3 regions of the Streptomyces sp. 12E genome follow, and region 2 is predicted to be linked to each of the others. Evidence: riboswitches for the same ligand, from Rfam matches in the RefSeq annotation. Region 2 holds a riboswitch; each other region holds the start of a gene.
What was found. Region 2 has a riboswitch for cyclic di-AMP ahead of ACZ8ZB_RS16000 (M23 family metallopeptidase). Riboswitches for the same ligand answer to the same signal wherever they lie in the genome.
Positions count from the first base shown of each region.

Region 1: it holds a riboswitch for cyclic di-AMP, as region 2 does, so the genes downstream of both, ACZ8ZB_RS14020 (transglycosylase family protein) here and ACZ8ZB_RS16000 (M23 family metallopeptidase) in region 2, are expected to answer to the same signal.
Region 3: it holds a riboswitch for cyclic di-AMP, as region 2 does, so the genes downstream of both, ACZ8ZB_RS25525 (M23 family metallopeptidase) here and ACZ8ZB_RS16000 (M23 family metallopeptidase) in region 2, are expected to answer to the same signal.

Region 1 is NZ_JBVNCJ010000001.1:3,015,259-3,021,161, forward strand. Features, by position in the region: gene eno (phosphopyruvate hydratase) at 38-1,318, opposite strand; gene ACZ8ZB_RS14020 (transglycosylase family protein) at 1,553-2,293, opposite strand; cyclic di-AMP (ydaO/yuaA leader) riboswitch at 2,298-2,466, opposite strand; gene ACZ8ZB_RS14025 (transglycosylase family protein) at 2,672-3,715, opposite strand; gene ACZ8ZB_RS14030 (cytochrome P450 family protein) at 3,914-5,191, opposite strand; gene ACZ8ZB_RS14035 (nucleoside triphosphate pyrophosphohydrolase) at 5,315-5,903, opposite strand, start outside.
Region 2 is NZ_JBVNCJ010000001.1:3,449,611-3,455,513, reverse strand. Features, by position in the region: gene ACZ8ZB_RS16020 (HAMP domain-containing sensor histidine kinase) at 1-901, shown strand, start outside; gene ACZ8ZB_RS16015 (response regulator transcription factor) at 932-1,591, shown strand; gene ACZ8ZB_RS16010 (dihydrofolate reductase family protein) at 1,665-2,798, shown strand; tRNA gene ACZ8ZB_RS16005 (tRNA-Met) at 2,862-2,935, shown strand; cyclic di-AMP (ydaO/yuaA leader) riboswitch at 3,230-3,387, shown strand; gene ACZ8ZB_RS16000 (M23 family metallopeptidase) at 3,399-4,418, shown strand; gene ACZ8ZB_RS15995 (PrsW family intramembrane metalloprotease) at 4,522-5,847, opposite strand; gene trmB (tRNA (guanosine(46)-N7)-methyltransferase TrmB) at 5,877-5,903, opposite strand, start outside.
Region 3 is NZ_JBVNCJ010000001.1:5,536,703-5,542,605, reverse strand. Features, by position in the region: gene ACZ8ZB_RS25540 (bifunctional acetate--CoA ligase family protein/GNAT family N-acetyltransferase) at 1-1,628, opposite strand, end outside; gene ACZ8ZB_RS25535 (HPr family phosphocarrier protein) at 1,800-2,081, shown strand; gene ACZ8ZB_RS25530 (GntR family transcriptional regulator) at 2,235-2,930, opposite strand; gene ACZ8ZB_RS25525 (M23 family metallopeptidase) at 3,110-3,883, opposite strand; cyclic di-AMP (ydaO/yuaA leader) riboswitch at 3,896-4,060, opposite strand; gene ACZ8ZB_RS25520 (M16 family metallopeptidase) at 4,262-5,650, opposite strand; gene ACZ8ZB_RS25515 (M16 family metallopeptidase) at 5,647-5,903, opposite strand, start outside.

The sequences.
Region 1 (5,903 bases), 430 kb from region 2:
GGGGACGTACGTACGACGCCGCCTACGGGCGGGGAGCTCAGCCCTTGAAACGGGGGAAGGCGGAGCGGCCGGCGTACACCGCGGCGTCGTCGAGGATCTCCTCGATGCGCAGCAGCTGGTTGTACTTGGCGACGCGCTCGGAGCGGGCCGGGGCGCCGGTCTTGATCTGGCCGCAGTTGGTGGCGACGGCCAGGTCGGCGATGGTGACGTCCTCGGTCTCGCCGGAGCGGTGGGACATCATGCACTTGAAGCCGTTGCGCTGGGCCAGCTCGACGGCGTCCAGGGTCTCGGTCAGCGAGCCGATCTGGTTGACCTTGACCAGCAGGGCGTTGGCGGCGCCCTCCTCGATGCCGCGGGCGAGGCGCTCGGGGTTGGTGACGAACAGGTCGTCGCCGACGAGCTGGACCTTGTCACCGAGCTTGGCGGTGATGGTCTTCCAGCCCTCCCAGTCGTCCTCGAACAGCGGGTCCTCGATGGAGACGAGCGGGTACGCGTCGACGAGCTCGGCGTAGTACTCGGTCATCTCGGCGGCGGAGCGCTCCTTGCCCTCGAAGGTGTAGGAGCCGTCCTTGTAGAACTCGGACGCGGCGACGTCGAGCGCCAGGGCGATCTGCTCGCCCGGGGTGTAGCCGGCCTCCTTGATGGCCTCGAGGATGAGGTCGAGGGCCTCGCGGTTGGAGCCGAGGTTCGGGGCGAAGCCGCCCTCGTCACCGAGGCCGGTGGCCAGGCCCTTGCTCTTCAGGACCTTCTTCAGGGTGTGGTAGATCTCGGCGCCCCAGCGCAGGGCCTCGGAGAAGGACTCCGCGCCGATCGGGGCGATCATGAACTCCTGGATGTCCACGTTGGAGTCGGCGTGCGAGCCGCCGTTCAGGATGTTCATCATCGGCACCGGCAGCAGGTGCGCGTTGGGGCCGCCCAGGTAGCGGAAGAGCGGGAGGTCGCTGGCCTCGGAGGCGGCGTGGGCGACGGCGAGCGAGACGCCGAGGATGGCGTTGGCGCCGAGGGAGCCCTTGTTGTCGGTGGCGTCCAGGTCGAACATCGCCTGGTCGATCAGGCGCTGCTCGGTGGCGTCGTAACCGACGAGCTCCGGGCCGATCTGCTCGATGACGGCCAGGACGGCCTTCTCGACGCCCTTGCCCAGGTAACGGTTGGCATCGCCGTCACGGAGTTCGATGGCCTCGAAGGCGCCGGTGGAGGCGCCGGACGGGACGGCGGCACGACCCGTGCTGCCGTCGTCGAGGCCGACCTCGACCTCGACCGTGGGGTTGCCTCGGGAGTCCAGGATTTCCCGGGCTACGACGACGTCGATGGACGGCACGAGCATCTCCTTCTTGGATGTGACGCGGGTGGGCAGGACCCCGGAGGGTCTTGCGAGACCGAGCCTAACCGGCTCCGGGCGATCGGCCATCCGGCCGCCCGCCCCGTGGACAGAACCGAGAGTAAATTGTTTCCGAACGGAACAAAGCCGTTTCCGGAAACCCGGCCGCAAAAACCCCGCCCCGGCGCGTACGGGGGACGACGCACCGGGGCGGGGAGCAGGGGGGACGGCCGCTTACTTCAGGTGCAGCTGCTGGCCCGGGTAGATGAGGTCGGCGACGTCGACGATGTCGTCGTTCAGCTCGAACAGCTGGGCCCAGCCGCCCTCGACGTCGTGCTCGGCGGCGATGGAGCTGAGGGTGTCGCCCTTGACGACCTTGTACTCGCCGTCGCCCTTCTCGACCTTCTCGCCGGTCGGGGTGGTGACGGTCTTCTCCTCGGCCTTCCGCTCGGCCTTCCGCTCGGTCCTCTGCTCGGCGGCCGGGCGCTCGGCGGAGCGGGAGGCCTTCTGCCCGGTCTCGCGGGTCCCGGTGGAACCGGTGCCCTGCGAGGAGCCGGCCGAGGAGCCGTTCGAGGTGCCGTTCGCGGAGGAGCCGGTGTAGGCGGCGTTGGACAGGCCCGTGCCGCAGACCGGCCAGGCGCCCTTGCCCTGGCCCGCGAGGACCTTCTCGGCGATCTCGATCTGCTGGGCCTTGCTGGCCCGGTCGGCGGTGGAGGCGTACTGCGTGCCGCCGTACGCGGCCCAGGTGGAGGCGGAGAACTGCAGACCGCCGTAGTAACCGTTGCCGGTGTTGATGGACCAGTTGCCGCCGGACTCGCACTGGGCGACGGTGTCCCACTCGGAGGCGGTGGCGGCGGAGGCGTTGCCGGCCGCCATCAGCGGAGCGGCGACGGCGGCGGAGGCGACACCGGCGACGGCGATCGCGCGGGTGGCCTTGGACGGACGACGGTGCTTGCCCTTGCCGGAAAACAGCATGGATGGATCCCCTCACCGACGCCTGCGAGGTGAGCTGTCGGGTTCGGGCCGGTTGAGTTGCCCGGCCGCGTCCCTCACGGGACGCGGCTCCACCCCAAGCCCGATCCGGTGTCAATCACCGGAAGGGGCGCTTACCTTGGGTCCCCCGCTCCTGCCTACGGCGCATGATGCGACGACTGTTCCCGTGCTGCCGCCGGCAGGATTCGGCGTGGCGGCAGTCGGGGCCCGCGGTGGCGAGCGATCACGACCGTAAGCACGCGGTCCGCGGAATTTCAAAGACGATCAGGGCTTCTGAGACCTATCTCTCACAGTCTTTAAATCGGACATTAACCGCGAAACGTGACGTCAACTGCCGCCAGCTCTACACCCTTTCGGGTGTCACTTCTCGCCCGGTTCGATCCCGACCTCGAGCTCCTGACCCGGCAGGATGAGGTCCGGGTCGGCACCGACGACCTGCTCGTTCTTCGCGTAGAGCGACCGCCATCCGCCGTCGAGCTCAAGGGAGTCGGCGATGGACGAGAGGCTGTCGCCGGTGCGCACGGTGTACGAGCCGTCGGCGGCGGCGCGCGAGGCGTCGGCGCTGCGCGAGGCGTGCCGGCCGGACGGGTCCGACGCACGGTCCTCCACCTCGCCCTCCTCGGCACTGACGCCACGATGGCGGCCGGCGCCCGTGCCTTCGGTGCCGGTGAGTTCGGAAGAGCCGGTGGTCTGCCCCGACTTGTCCGACTCATCACTCCTGGGGGTGGCCGAGGCGGAGGGGGAGGCGCCGGATCCGTCGCCGGAGCCGCTGTCCGAATCCTTCTCCGAGCCACCCGACCCGTCGGACTTGGCCGATTCACCGGCCGCGCCCTCACCGGCCGCGCCCTCACCGTTCGCCGACCCCTCCGCGCCGGCTGCGGCCGACGGGGAGGACGAAGCGGACGAATCACCGGAGTCCGACGATCCGGACGAGTCAGTGGAGTCGGAGGAGCCGGACGGGTCCGTGGAGCCGGACGTGTCCGAGGTCGAGTCCTCCGCCACACCCGTGTCGACGCCGGCCGACGTCGAGTCCTGTCCGAGGCCCGCCGTCAGTCCGCAGGTGCGCCACGCGCCGACCCCCTGGTCGGCGAGGATTCTCTCGGCCACGGCTATCTGCTGGCCGCGGCTGGCCTGGTCGGGGCTGGTCGCGTAGTCCAGGCCGCCGTACCGCTCCCAGTCGTCCTGGGTCAACTGCAGGCCGCCGTAGTAGCCGTTGCCGGTGTTCTGGCTCCAGGAGCCACCGCTTTCGCATTCGGCGACCCGGTCCCAGGTCGCGCCGTCGGCCGCGCTGGCGCTGCCGGCTCCGAGGAGCGGGATCGCGATGGCGGAGCCGGTCACTCCGGCCGCGACGAGGAGAGCCGGAGCCTGGCGGGGGCGACGGTGCCGACCGTTCCCGGAGAGCATGCGGAGACCTTTCGCAGAACAGCAATGACAGGCGCGGTGAGGGAAGCCCCGGGCACCGCACTTGATGGGTGAACGTATCCGGAGACGATCACTTGTCACAAGTTCATGCCGCGCAGATCACGTGAAGATCACAGAGTTGAGAGCGTGTCATGTTTGCGCTGGCCCACTCGGGGGCACTGCGGTCGGCGGCCCGGTCCGTCACTTCCGCGGACCGTTCCGCGGCGGGGTGAACTCCACCGGAAGCGTGCGCAGTCCGCGCATGATGAGCCCGCCCCGCCAGCGGAGTTCGGCCGGTTCCACCGCGAGCCGCAGGTCCGGCAGACGGCGCAGCAGCGTCGACAACGCTACGTGACCTTCCAGCCGGGCCAGCGGAGCGCCCAGGCAGTAGTGAATGCCGTGGCCGTACCCCAGATGCTGGTTGTCCCTGCGCGTCAGATCGAGCGTGCCCGGCGCGTCGAAACGTGCGGGGTCACGGTTGGCGGCGGCGAGCACGACCAGAACGGGATCGCCTTGGGAAATGGGCGTGCCGCCGATTTCGAGAGGCTGGGTCGCGTACCGCCAGGTCGCCAGCTCCACCGGGCCGTCGAATCGCAGCAGCTCCTCCACCGCGGTCGTCACGAGGCGGTCATCGTCTTCGGCGAGGGCCCGCTGGAGAAGAGCGCGCTGTTCAGGGTTCTGGAGCAAGGCGTGCGTGCCGTTACCGATCAAGTTGATGGTCGTCTCGAAGCCGGCGAACAGAAGCACGAAGCACATGGCGGCGGCTTCGTCTTCGGTCAGGTGCTCGCCGTGGTCGCTCGCCCGGATGAGGCCGGAAATCAGGTCGTCGCCGAGATCGCTGCGTTTACGGTGGATCAGCTCGGCGAGGTAGCCGCGGATCCTCTTCACGGACCGGGCGACCCCGCCGCGGGGGCCTCCGCCGTGGCGGATCATCATTCCCGCCCAGTCTCGAAGGTCGTCCTGGTCTTCCTTCGGTACGCCGAGCAGGTCGCAGATGGCGTAGATGGGAAGGGGGAAGGCGAAGTCGTGGATGAGGTCGGCTCCGCCCCGGCCGGCGAAGGCGTCGATGAGGCCGTCGGTCAGCTCCTGTACGCGGGGGGCGAACTCGGCGACCCGGCGCGGGGTGAACGCCTTGCTGACCAGCCGGCGCAGCCGGGTGTGGTCCGGCGGGTCGATGTTCAGCAGGTGTGTCATGAGATTCGCGCTGCGTTCGCCGGGGATGCCCGTCTTGCTCTTCCCCACGGCGTCTTCCGCATGGTGCACCGGGTTTTTGCTCAGGCGCTGGTCGGCGAGGGCCTGCTTGGCGTCGGCGTAACGGGTGACGAGCCAGGCTTCCACGCCGCTGGGGAGCTTCGTCCAGTGCACCGGCGAATGCTCACGGAGCCAGGCGTAGGCGGGGTACGGATCGGCGGCGAACTCCCAGCTGAACAGCTCGGGAACGGGACCCCGCGGGGCGGAGGCGGCAGGCTGGTCATCCATGCGGCGACCCTAACGGGCGGCCCGCGCCCCTCAGGGGCGCGGGGAACCGCGCGCACGGGGGTTCGGGGCCTCGGGGACGGGAAGGGGCGGCGGGGCGAGAACCCTGCTGCCCGCGCCCCTCGCTCAGCCCTCGCCCCGGCCGCCCTCCGCGGCCCGTATCGCGTCCCGGTACACCCGCGCCGCCGCCCGCAGCGCCGCCTCCGGATCGACCCCCGCGGCCTCCGCCCGCACCGCCAGCGCCAGCAGCTCGTAACCGACCCCCTCCCCCACCGGCACCGGCACGTCCAGCCCCGCCGTCCGCGCCCGCGACCCCAGCTTCGCCGCCAGCGCCAGTCCGGGCTGTCCGAGCGGCACCCCCTCCGTCACCGAGCTGCGCCGCTTCTCCTCCGCCTTGGTCCGCAGCCAGTGCTCCTTGACGTCCTCCGGCGTCTCCGCCGTCTCCTCGCCGAAGACGTGCGGGTGCCGGTGGATCAGCTTGGCCACGATGCCCCCCGCCACGTCGTCGACGGAGAACGGCTCCTGAGGGTGCTCCTCGGCGATCCGGGCGTGGAAGACGACCTGGAGCAGCACGTCCCCCAACTCCTCGCGCAGCTCGTCCCGGTCGCCCTCCTCGATGGCCTCGACGAGCTCGTACGCCTCCTCGATGCCGTACTTCGCCAGACCCTCGTGGGTCTGCCGGGACGACCACGGGCACTCCGCGCGAATGCGGTCC
Region 2 (5,903 bases):
CCTGCTCACCGAGGCCGCGGTTCTCACGGTGGGGCTGGCCGCCATGCTCGTCGCCAACGCGCTGCTGCTCCGTGTGGGCCTCGCCCCGCTCCAGCGCCTGACCCGCGCGATGACGACGACGGACCTGCTCCACCCCGGACACCGCCCGGCGGTCGGCGGACGCGGTGAGATCGCCGAGCTGATCACCACGTTCAACACCATGCTGGACCGGCTGGAGGACGAGCGCGCCACGAGCAGCGCCCGCGCCCTGTCCGCGCAGGAGGCCGAGCGCCGGCGCGTCGCCCGCGAGCTGCACGACGAGGTCGGCCAGTCCCTCACCGCCGTGCTGCTCCAGCTCAAGCGCGCCGCCGACCACGCCCCGCCCGGCCTGGGCGAGGAGCTGCGCCAGGTGCAGGAGACCACCCGGGCGAGTCTCGAGGAGATCCGGCGCATCGCCCGCCGGCTGCGCCCCGGGGTGCTGGACGAGCTCGGGCTGGCCAGCGCGCTCAAGGCCCTCGCCACCGAGTTCGGCGGGCCCGGTCTGAGCGTCCAGCACTGCCTCGACGCGGACCTGCCCGAGCTGGACCGGGAGACCGAACTGGTCATCTACCGGGTCGCCCAGGAAGGCCTCACCAACACCGCCCGCCACGCCCGGGCCCGCCACGCCGAGCTCGCCCTGCGCCGCGCGCCCGGCGGTGTCGAGCTCCGCGTCCGGGACGACGGCCGCGGCACCGGCGTCGCCCGGGAGGGCGCCGGCATCCGCGGGATGCGGGAGCGCGCCCTGCTGGTCGGCGCCCGCCTGACCGTGGACCGTGCCGACGGCGGCGGCACCGAGGTGCGCCTGGCCGTTCCCGTCCCGGCCCGTTTCCCCGCGCACGCCCTCGTCCCCGTGCGGGAGTCCGCGCACGCCCCGCCCCCGTGACCGATGCCCCTCGACCGGAAACGCTGACACATGACCGACCCGGCCCCCACCCGCATCCTGCTCGCCGACGACCACGCGCTGGTCCGCCGGGGGGTTCGCCTCATCCTCGACGGCGAACCGGACCTGACCGTCGTCGCCGAGGCCGCCGACGGCTCCGAAGCCCTCGAGCAGGCCCATGAACACCGCCCCGACCTGGCCATCCTGGACATCGCGATGCCCCGCCGCACCGGCCTCCAGGCGGCCCGTGAGCTCTCCCGTTCCCTGCCGGAGACGCGCATCCTCATCCTGACCATGTACGACAACGAGCAGTTCTTCTTCGAGGCCCTCGCCGCCGGGGCCTCCGGCTACGTCCTGAAGTCCGTCGCCGACCGCGACCTCGTCGAGGCCTGCCACGCCACCATGCGCGGCGAGCCGTTCCTCTACCCCGGCGCCGTCAACGCCCTCATCCACAACTACCTGGACCTCGCGCGGGAGGGCCGCGCCCTGCCGGCCAAGGCGATCACCGACCGCGAGGAGGAGATCCTGAAGCTGGTCGCCGAGGGCCACACCTCGCAGCAGATCGCCGGCCTCCTCGCCATCAGCCCCAAGACCGTGGAGCGGCACCGCGCCAACCTGCTGGCCAAGCTCGGCCTGAAGGACCGCCTGGAACTCACCCGGTACGCCATCCGCGTGGGGCTGATCGAGCCCTGAACCGGCGCAGGGGCCGGCCGCTCCTGTTGTCAGACTGGACGCCCACAGGCCCGCCCCCTGGAAGTAGGAACCGATGCCCCACCCGTACGTCCTGCTGTCCGCCGCCGTCTCCCTCGACGGCTACCTGGACGACACCGGCCCGGAGCGGCTGCTGCTGTCCGGTCCGGCCGACTTCGACCGGGTCGACGAGGTGCGGGCATCCGTGGACGCCGTTCTGGTCGGCGCCGGCACGATCCGCGCCGACAACCCCCGGCTGCTGGTCAACTCGCCCGAGCGGCGTGCCGCCCGCCTCGCCGGGGGCGAGGCCGAGTACCCGCTCAAGGTCGCCGTCAGCGGCTCCGGCGACCTGGATCCGGCGGCCCGGTTCTGGCACACCGGCGGCGAGAAGGTCCTCTACACGACCGACGAGGGCGCCGGGCGCGCCCACGCCCTCGGTCTCGCCGCCGACGTCGTCCCGCTCGGCACCGGGCTCGACTGGCGTCGGCTCCTTGAGCACCTGCACGCCGAGCGTGGGGTCCGGCGGCTCATGGTCGAGGGCGGCGGCACGATCCACACCCAGCTCCTCACCGAAGGACTGGCCGACGAGCTCCAGCTGGTCCTCGCCCCGCTGTTCGTCGGCGACCCGCGGGCCCCCCGCCTCTTCGGCCCCGGCTCCTACCAGGGCGGTCGGCTGCGGCTGGTCGAGAGCCGCCCGGTCGGCGACGTCGTCCTGATGCGCTACGAGCCCACCGCCCCCGGCACCGGCCCGCTGCCCTCCGCCGCCGACCACCACTGGCTGGCCCTCGCCTGCGAGCTGGCCGCCGAGTGCCCGCCCTCGGAGACGGCGTTCAGCGTGGGCGCGGTCGTGGTGGCCGCCGACGGCACGGAGCTGGCGCGCGGCCGCTCCCGCGAGGGCGCCGACCCGGTGGTGCACGCGGAGGAGGCCGCGCTCGCCAAGGCCGATCCCACGGACCCCCGGCTCGCCACCGCCACCGTGTACTCCAGCCTGGAGCCCTGCGCCCGCCGCGCGTCCCGGCCGGCGCCCTGCGCCCGGCTCATCCTGGACGCGGGGGTACGGCGGGTGGTCACGGCCTGGCGGGAGCCGGACACGTTCGTGGCGGGCGCCGACGGCACCGGTGTGCTGACCGGCGAGGGCGCCACCGTCGTCGTCCTGCCCGAGCACGAGGACCGCGCCAAGGCGCCGAACGGCCACCTGCTCGGCCGCTGAGACCGGGCCGCCGGTAATGGGTGTGCGCCGTGTCCCGCGGATGGCGTACACTGGTCTCAACGACGCGGGGTGGAGCAGCTCGGTAGCTCGCTGGGCTCATAACCCAGAGGTCGCAGGTTCAAATCCTGTCCCCGCTACTGCAGGCCGAGGGCCGGAATCCAAAGGATTCCGGCCCTCGGTGTTTCCAGCCCTCAACCCGCGTTCTCACCCACTGTGAGCGAGTCGTCCCACAGCGCATAAAAACTGACGCTCGGTCAGAAACCGATCGCCGTCCGAGGCTCGGTCAACTCGCCCGTTTTTGGCCGTCCGTGACCCTTAAGTCCCCCTGGAAACCGTTGATGATCAAGAGGAACGGCTTGGAATCCGGCCCTTGCGTCTATTAACGTTCGATAACGCAGCGCGGTCGTCCCAGCCGTCACAGAAGGCGGCTCCGTGCGCACGCGCCGAATCCCGCGAGGGAACCGGGGAACCACCACCATGGGGTGAATCGCGTGAATACCGCCGTGGCCACACGGCTCGTATACGCGCGTAGGAGACCTTCCCGCTCCGAACCCGTCAGCTAACCCGGTAGGCGAAGACGGAAGGAAGGAGCACGCCCACGTGGCGTCCAACCCGCCTGCCCCCGAGGCCCCGTTCGAGCCGAGCGACACCTTCGCCTACGGCGGCAGCCGCGCCGGCGAGGGCCCCTTCGAGGAGTGGAACCCCACCGCGGAGTCCGTTCGCCCCGTGCGCGGCCGGCACCGTGTCGCCAAGCAGCGCGGCGGAGGACTCGCCCGCAGCTCCACCGTCCTGGGCGTCGGCGTCATAGCGGCCGTCGGCGCCGGCGGCATGGCGAGCGCCCAGACCGGCAAGCCGCCGGTGTCGATCTCCATGCCCGACCTTCCCAACGTGGGTTCCCTCATCTCCGACGAGGAAACCCCCGAGGAGGCGGCCACTCCTCTCAGCACCCTCGGCATGGCCGCCGCCGACACCGAGCAGGGCACCACCGGCGCCGGTGAGGCGCTGCGCACCCGGATCATGGCGCAGGTCGAGCAGCAGCAGGCCCAGGCCGAGAGCAAGGCGGAGGCCGAGGCGGTCGCCGCCGCCGAGAAGCAGGCCGCCGAGGCCGCCGCCAAGGCGGAGAAGGCGGCCAAGGCCAAGGCCGAGGCCGCCAAGAAGAAGGCGGAGGAGGCGGCCAGGAAGAAGGCCGAGGCCGAGCGCCTCGCCGAGCTGGCCAAGCAGTACGCGCTGCCGACCTCCTCGTACACCATCACCTCGACCTTCGGTCAGGCCGGCGCCTACTGGTCCTCCGGCCAGCACACCGGCCTCGACTTCGCCGCCCCCACGGGCACGCTGATCAAGGCCGTCCACACCGGCACGATCACCTCCGCCGGCTACGACGGCTCCTACGGCTACAAGACCGTGCTCACGCTCGACGACGGCACCGAGATCTGGTACGCCCACCAGTCCTCCATCAGCGTCAGCGTCGGCCAGAAGGTCAACACCGGCGACGTGATCGGCCGCGTCGGCTCCACCGGCAACTCCACCGGGGCCCACCTCCACCTGGAGGTCCACCCCGGCGGTTCCTCCGCGGGCATCGACCCGCTGGCGTGGCTGCGCGGAAAGGGCCTCACCGTCTGAGCGAGCGGACCCGCACGCCCTGGACCCCGGCGGCCCCGACGACGGCCCCCCGACGTCAGGGCCGCCGGTCAGGTGCTGTCCGGGGCAGTGCGCGGCGGACCGCTCAGAACCGGCGGGCGTTCGGGTCGTACGCGGTGTACGGAGGACCGTACGGCGCGGGAGGTCCGTAGCCGCCGTACACCGCCCACGGCGCCGCGGCGGCCGGAACCCGGGGCGCGGTGACGCGGGCCGCGTGCTCCAGGGCCGGCCGGGCCACTCCCCGCCGGTGCCACAGCTCCAGCAGCAGCTCCCGTTCCCGGGTGACGAAGTCCGGCCCCGCCCGCCCGAGCCGTCCCCGGTGCCGCAGGAACGCCAGCGACGTCGCACACGTCTCGTACGCGGCGACCGACCGTGCCGCCGCCCTCCCGCCGCAGCGGCGCGCGTACTGCCGGGCGACGCGCCGCGCCCGCATCGAGCCCAGCGCGAAGGGCTCCGCCGCGTCGAGCCACCCGGCGGCCACGTACGCGGACAGCTCCGCCCGCACGGTCCGCAGCTCCCGCCGCCGCGTCCACACCACCAGCCAGGTCAGCAGCCCGAACGCCGGCACCATGAACGCCGCGTACACCGCGAGGAAGCCGTACCGGCCGAACGTCGAGGAGCCGTTCCACAGCGCGTGCACGCCCATCGCGAGGAGCAGCCCGCCCAGCGGCAGCAGCACGCGCCGGGCCCGCTGCCGGTCCGTGGACAGCGCGGCGGCGCCGAAGCCGATCCCGGTGAGCACGGTGAACAGGGGGTGCGCGAACGGCGACATCACGATGCGGACGAAGAAGGTCGCCGCGGTGACCGAGGTGATGCCGCTGTCGCCGGTGATCCGGTCGGTGCCGAAGGCGGTGCCGAGGTAGAGGATGTTCTCGGTGAACGCGAAGCCGGTGGCGGTGACCCCGGCTATCACCACGCCGTCGAGGATCCCGGTGAAGTCGCGTCTGCGGAACAGGAACACCAGCAGGACGGCCGCGGCCTTCGCGGACTCCTCCACCACCGGCGCTATGACGGTCGAGCCCAGGGCGTCGGCGCCGGCCGGGTCGGCGGTCGCCGTCGCTACCCACCGGGTGGCGAAGCTGTTCGCGACGATCGCCATCAGCGCCGCCGCACAGGCGCCCCAGGCGAAGGAGAACAGCAGGTTCCGCCAGGGTCCCGGCTCGACCCGGTCCAGCCACCGGAAGGCGGCGACGAGCAGCGGCACGGGCAGGACGGCGAGACCGAGCCCGACCAGGAACCCCTGCGTCCCGGTCTGCTCGCGCACCAGCGCGAGGATGACCAGACCGGACAGCGCGAGCAGCGCGATCAGCGCGCCGTACCGCACCCAGGGCCGATGCCACCAGTGCGCGGGCCGCGGCGCTCCACCGGGGGCCGTGCCGGGAGGCGCCGGGTACGGGGGACTGGTGACCAAGGGATCGACCCTCACGAGGCGGGGCTGTGTCAGGCTCGGTCTGCTGCCTGCTCATC
Region 3 (5,903 bases), 2.1 Mb from region 2:
AGCAGGCCCAGGGACTCGGAGTTGCCGAGGATCGCCACCCGGGGTCCGGCCGGCAGGGGCTGGCGGGCGAGCAGCAGGCCCGTGTCGACCAGCTCGGTGATGGTGTCCACGCGGATCACCCCGGCCTGCCGCAGCAGCGCGGACACCGTCGCGTGGGGCAGCCGGGTCGCCCGTACGGCGTGCCCCCGGGGCCCCGCTCCGTGGCGTGCGCCCTGGACCACGACCAGCGGCTTCGCCGCCGCGGTCCGGCGGGCGAGGCGGGTGAACTTGCGCGGGTTGCCGATGGACTCCAGGTACATCAGGACGACGTCGGTGTCGGGGTCCTCGTGCCAGTACTGCAGGAGGTCGTTGCCGGAGACGTCGGCCCGGTTGCCGGACGACACGAAGGTGGACACGCCGGTGACGCCGGTGACGCCGCCGCCGCGCCGGTGCAGGCGGGACAGCAGGGCGACGCCGATGGCGCCGGACTGGGCGAACAGCCCGATCCGGCCCGGGCGGGGCATCCGGGGGGCGAGCGAGGCGTTCAGCCGTACGTCCGCGGAGGTGTTGACGACGCCGAAGGCGTTCGGGCCGATGATCCGCATCCCGTACGAGCGTGCCTGCCGTACGAGGGCGCGCTGGCGTTCGCGGCCGTCGGGGCCGGACTCGGCGTAGCCGGCGGAGACGACGACGAGCCCCTGCACGCCGTGCTCGCCGCACTCGGTGACGACGTCGGGGACGTGCTCGGCGGGCACGGCGACGACCGCGAGGTCGACGGGCCCGTCGATGTCCCGCACCGAGCGGAACGCGGGCACCGAGCCGAGCTCCTTCTCCCCCTCCCCCAGCGCCTTGTTCACGGCGTACAGCCGGCCGGTGAACCCGGTGTCCCGGAGGTTGTCGAGGACGCTGCGGCCCACCCCGCCGGGCGTGCGGCCGGCGCCGACGACGGCCACCGAGCCGGGGGCGAGCAGCCGCTGCACCGAACGCGCCTCGGCACGCTGTTCGCGCGCGTACTGCACGGCCATGGAGCGGTCGGTGGGCTCGAGGTCGAACTCCAGGCGGACGACCCCGTCCTCGAAGCTGCGCTTCTGGGTGTACCCGGCGTCGGTGAACACCTTGATCATCTTGGTGTTGGCGGGCAGCACCTCGGCCGCGAACCTGCGGATGCCGCGCTCCCGCGCGACGGCGCCGATGTGTTCGAGGAGGGCGGAGGCGACGCCCCGGCCCTGGTGGGCGTCCTGCACGAGGAAGGCGACCTCGGCCTCGTCGGGGACGGAGGGGGCGGGCGCGGAGCGCCCTGCGGCAAGGGTGGCGGCGGGCGACGGGTGGGGGGATGCGGGCGTGCCGTCGGCGCCGATCCGGTCGTAGCGTACGGTGGCGATGAACTCGCCGCCGACGGTGGCCGCGAGTCCCACCCGGTCCACGAAGTCGTGGTGCGTGAAGCGGTGGACGTCCTTGGCGGACAGGCGCGGGTAGGGCGCGAAGAAGCGGTAGTACTTCGACTCGTCCGACACCTGCTCGTAGAAGCTGACCAGGCGCTCGGCGTCATCGACGGTGATGGGGCGGATGCGCGCGGTGCCGCCGTCGCGCAGCACCACGTCGGCTTCCCAGTGGGCGGGGTACTCGTGCCGGTCCGACGAGGTCTGCATGGGCCCCAGAGTACGGCTCGCGTACGACGACGGCGCGAGGCAGTCTGTGGTGGACGACAGCCGGACCGAGGCCGCGGTCCGGCCGCCACCGGGAGCGGACGCCGCTCCGGGCACGTTTCACGATGTGGGAAACTGGTCTAGACAACCCTGAACAGTGAAGGGCAGCAACACATGGCTGAGCGCCGCGTCAACGTCGGCTGGGCCGAGGGTCTCCACGCCCGCCCCGCCTCCATCTTCGTCCGAGCCGCCACGGCCGCAGGCGTCCCGGTGACGATCGCCAAGGCCGGGGGCACCCCCGTCAACGCGGCCTCCATGCTGGCCGTCCTGGGCCTGGGCGCCCAGGGCGGCGAGGAGATCGTCCTCGCCTCCGACGCCGAGGGCGCCGACGCCGCCCTGGACCGTCTGGCGAAGCTGGTCTCCGAGGGCCTCGAGGAACTTCCCGAGACCGTCTGAGCATTCACGATCGCGGGAATCGTCTTTTCGTCGGACACCCGCCCGTGACACCGAAAGGCCCGACCGGAGCACCGGGCGGGCCTTTCGCTTTCCCTTTTCCGGGCAGCGCGAAAACCCCCCGGAATTACTCCCCCTTTGTATACGGCACCCGTGTTAATGCCGGAGACCCGTCGTGTTTACGGCATGTTGCGAGTTCCTCACACGGTCCGCGCGGCCGGCGCCGGGGGCGAAGCGCAGGCGGTGCCCGGTGCTCGCGCGCTCGGTGTGCAGCGCCGTGACGGACCGCGCGCGGTCGCCGTCGCCGCGCGCCACGGCGTCCACGATCGCGCCGTGCTCCGCCCAGTGCTCGACCGGGTCGGACGGCCCCTCGGCGGCGTACATCCAGGCGATCTTGTGCCGCAGCTGGGTCAGCGCCGAGGACAGCGCCGGACTGCCGGTGGCCTGGGCGAGCGTCTCGTGGAACCAGCCGCTCAGGGAGCGCAGGTCGTCGCTGCGGCCCTGGCGGGCACGTTCCTGCCCCAGCCGGACCAGGCCGCGCAGCACCTTCAGATGGGCCTCGGTGCGGCGCTGGGCCGCGCGGGAGGCGCCGAGCGGCTCCAGGAGCATGCGCATCTCCAGCAGGTCGGCGGCTTCCTGCTCGGTGGGTTCCGCGACGCACGCGCCCGCGTGCCGCCGGGTCACCACGAACCCCTCGGCCTCCAGCGTGCGCAGCGCCTCCCGGACCGGGACGCGGGAGACGCCGTAACGGCGGGCGAGGACCTCCTCGGTGAGCCGGCCGCCGCGCTCGTGGACACCCGCGACGATGTCGTCCCGGATCGCCGTGCACACCGAGTGCGCGGGAATACGCATGACCGACCTCCGCTTAATCCCCGTGAAACGCCGACGATTGACGTGTGTTCCGTGACTCTATTGCAATCAGCGGTAATTCACGACGGCGGGCCGGAATCCATGCACATTTTTTGGACGAGCGCCGACCGGAAACACCGGTGCCCCGGCTCGGGGAGCCGGGGCACCGGGAAGCGGGCGGGTCAGAGGCTGACGCCGTGCGCGCGGAGGTAGGCGACGGGATCGAGGTCGGAGCCGTACTCGGCGGTCGTACGGGCCTCGAAGTGCAGGTGCGCGCCCGTGACGTTGCCGGTGGCGCCGGAGAGCCCGATCCGCTGCCCGGCGGCGACCTGCTGGCCCACCGAGACGCCGATGGACGACAGGTGGGCGTACTGGGTGTACGTGCCGTCGTGCATCTTGATGACGACCTGGTTGCCGTACGAGCCGCCCCAGCCGGCCTCGACGACGGTGCCGACGCCGACCGACTGGACGGGGGTGCCGCTCGCGGCGTGGAAGTCGACACCGGTGTGGCTGCCGGAGGACCACAGCGAGCTGCCGGCCTGGTAACTGGTCGAGACGTACGAGCCGGGGATCGGGGAGACGAAGGTGTTGAGGCGCTCGCGCTCGGCCTCCCGCGCGGCGCGCTCCTTCTCCGCGCGGGCCTGCACGGCCTCCTCGGCGGCCTTCTCGCGCGCGGCCTCCTCGGCGGCCCTCCGCGCGGCGGCCTCGGCCGCCTCCCGGGCCGCCTCGTGCTGGGCGGCCGCCTGGGCGTCGATCCGGTCGGCGACCTCGTCGCCCAGGGTGACCACGGGCGTGAGGCCGGTCTGCGCGGCAGCGGGCTCGGCGGCGAGCGCGGGAGCCGCGAGGGAGCCGACGGCACCGGTGGTGGTGAGCGCCGCGACGCCCGCCGCGCGGGCGGTGCCGCGCTGCATCCTGCTGGGACGACGGTGCTTGCCCGGGGCGCGGGTGAACGCCATGTACAGGCTGGTCCTTTCCTTCCCTCTCGCCTACCGGGTTAGCTGACGGGTTCGGAGCAGGAAGGTCTCCTACGGGCCCCCTCGCGACACGCGCGGGCGTCCGATTCACCCCAGGGACTCATGCGGGTCCCCGGCTCCCCTGGCTCGCGCCGTACGGGGACTCGGCGATGGCTGTCCGGTGCCGCGGGTGCGGCGCACTGCCCGACGAACAGCCCGGACGAAGCTAAGCGGGACGCCTCCCCATCCTCAAACGGATCCGGGTTTTTGTAGCGCATCCCACAGGGCAGACAGGCAACTTCCGCCCCGATTCGGGCATAAGAGGGCCCTGGTGGCTCTCCCGCCACCAGGGCCCGTGCGCGTGTGCGCCGTCGCGGCGTGCTACTCGGCGCTCACGACGGTGACTTCACCGATCCCGAGGGCCTCCACCGGCGCCTTGATCTGCGCCGCGTCGCCGACGAGGATCGTCACCAGGCGGTCCACCGGGAAGGCGTTCACGACGGCCGCGGTGGCCTCCACGGTGCCGGTCGCGGCCAACTGCCGGTACAGATCGGCCTGGTAGTGGTCGGGCAGGTGCTGTTCGACCTGGTCGGCCAGGGTGCTCGCGACGGCCGCGGCGGTCTCGTACTTGAGCGGCGCCACACCCACGAGGTTCTGCACTGCGACGTCGCGTTCGTCGTCGGTGAGCCCCTCCGCGGCGAGCGTGCGCAGCACCGTCCACAGGTCGTCGAGGGCGGGGCCGGTGTTCGGGGTGTCGACGGAGCCGCTGATCGCCAGCATCGCCGCGCCGGTGCCGTCCGGGGCGGACCTGAGGACCTGCCCGAACGACCGTACGCCGTAGGTGTATCCCTTCTCCTCGCGCAGGACGCGGTCCAGGCGGGACGTGAGGGTGCCGCCCAGGCAGTACGTGCCGAGCACCTGCGCGGGCCACACGCGGTCGTGCCGGTCGGGCCCGATGCGGCCGATCAGCAGCTGCGTCTGGACGGCGCCGGGGCGGTCCACGATCACGACGCGGCCGGTGTCGTCCGCGACCACCGGCGGAACGGGCCGCGGCCGGGCCGGGGAGCCGGTCCAGGCGCCCAGGGTGCCGCCGAGCAGCGCGTCCAGGTCGATGCCGGTGAGGTCGCCGACGACCACGACGGTGGCCGTGGCGGGGCGGACGTGCTTCTCGTAGAAGGCGCGTACGGCCGCGGAGTCGATGCCGGTGACCGTCTCCTCGGTGCCCTGGCGGGGACGCGACATGCGCGAACTCGCCGGGAACAGCTCCTTGGAGAGCTCCTTGGCGGCGCGGCGGGAGGGGTTGGCCAGCTCGTGCGGGATCTCGTCGAGGCGGTTGCGGACCAGCCGCTCGACCTCGCTGTCGGCGAACGCGGGCGCCCTGAGCGCGTCGGCGAGCAGCCCGAGACCCTTGGTGAGCCGGGAGGCCGGCACCTCCAGGCTGAGGCGGACGCCGGGGTGGTCGGCGTGCGCGTCCAGGGTGGCGCCGCAGCGCTCCAGCTCGGCGGCGAACTCCTCGGCGGAGTGCTTGTCGGTGCCCTCGGAGAAGGCCCGCGCCATGATCGTGGCGACACCGTCGAGACCGGCCGGCTCGGCCTCAAGGGGCGCGTCGAGGAGCACCTCGACGGCGACGACCTGCTGGCCGGGGCGGTGGCAGCGCAGCACGGTCAGGCCGTTGTCGAGCGTGCCCCGCTCGGGGGCCGGGAAGGCCCAGGGCTTGGCCTCGCCCGCCTGCGGCCGCGGGTGGAAGTCCATCGTGGCGAGCTCGGTCACTTCGCCGTCTCCTCGTTCTCGTCGGCGCCGGCGGCTGCGGCGGCTGCGGCGGCTTCCTCGGGGTCCTCGGCCTGCGGGGCGACCGGCTCGTAGACGAGCACCGCGCGGTTGTCGGAGCGCAGCCGGGCCTTGGCGACCTCCTGCACCTCCTCCGCCGTCACCTCCAGGACGCGCTGTACGGCGGTCAGGGCGAGCTGCGGGTCGCCGAACAGGACCGCGTACCGGCACAGTTCGTCGGCGCGGCCGGCGACCG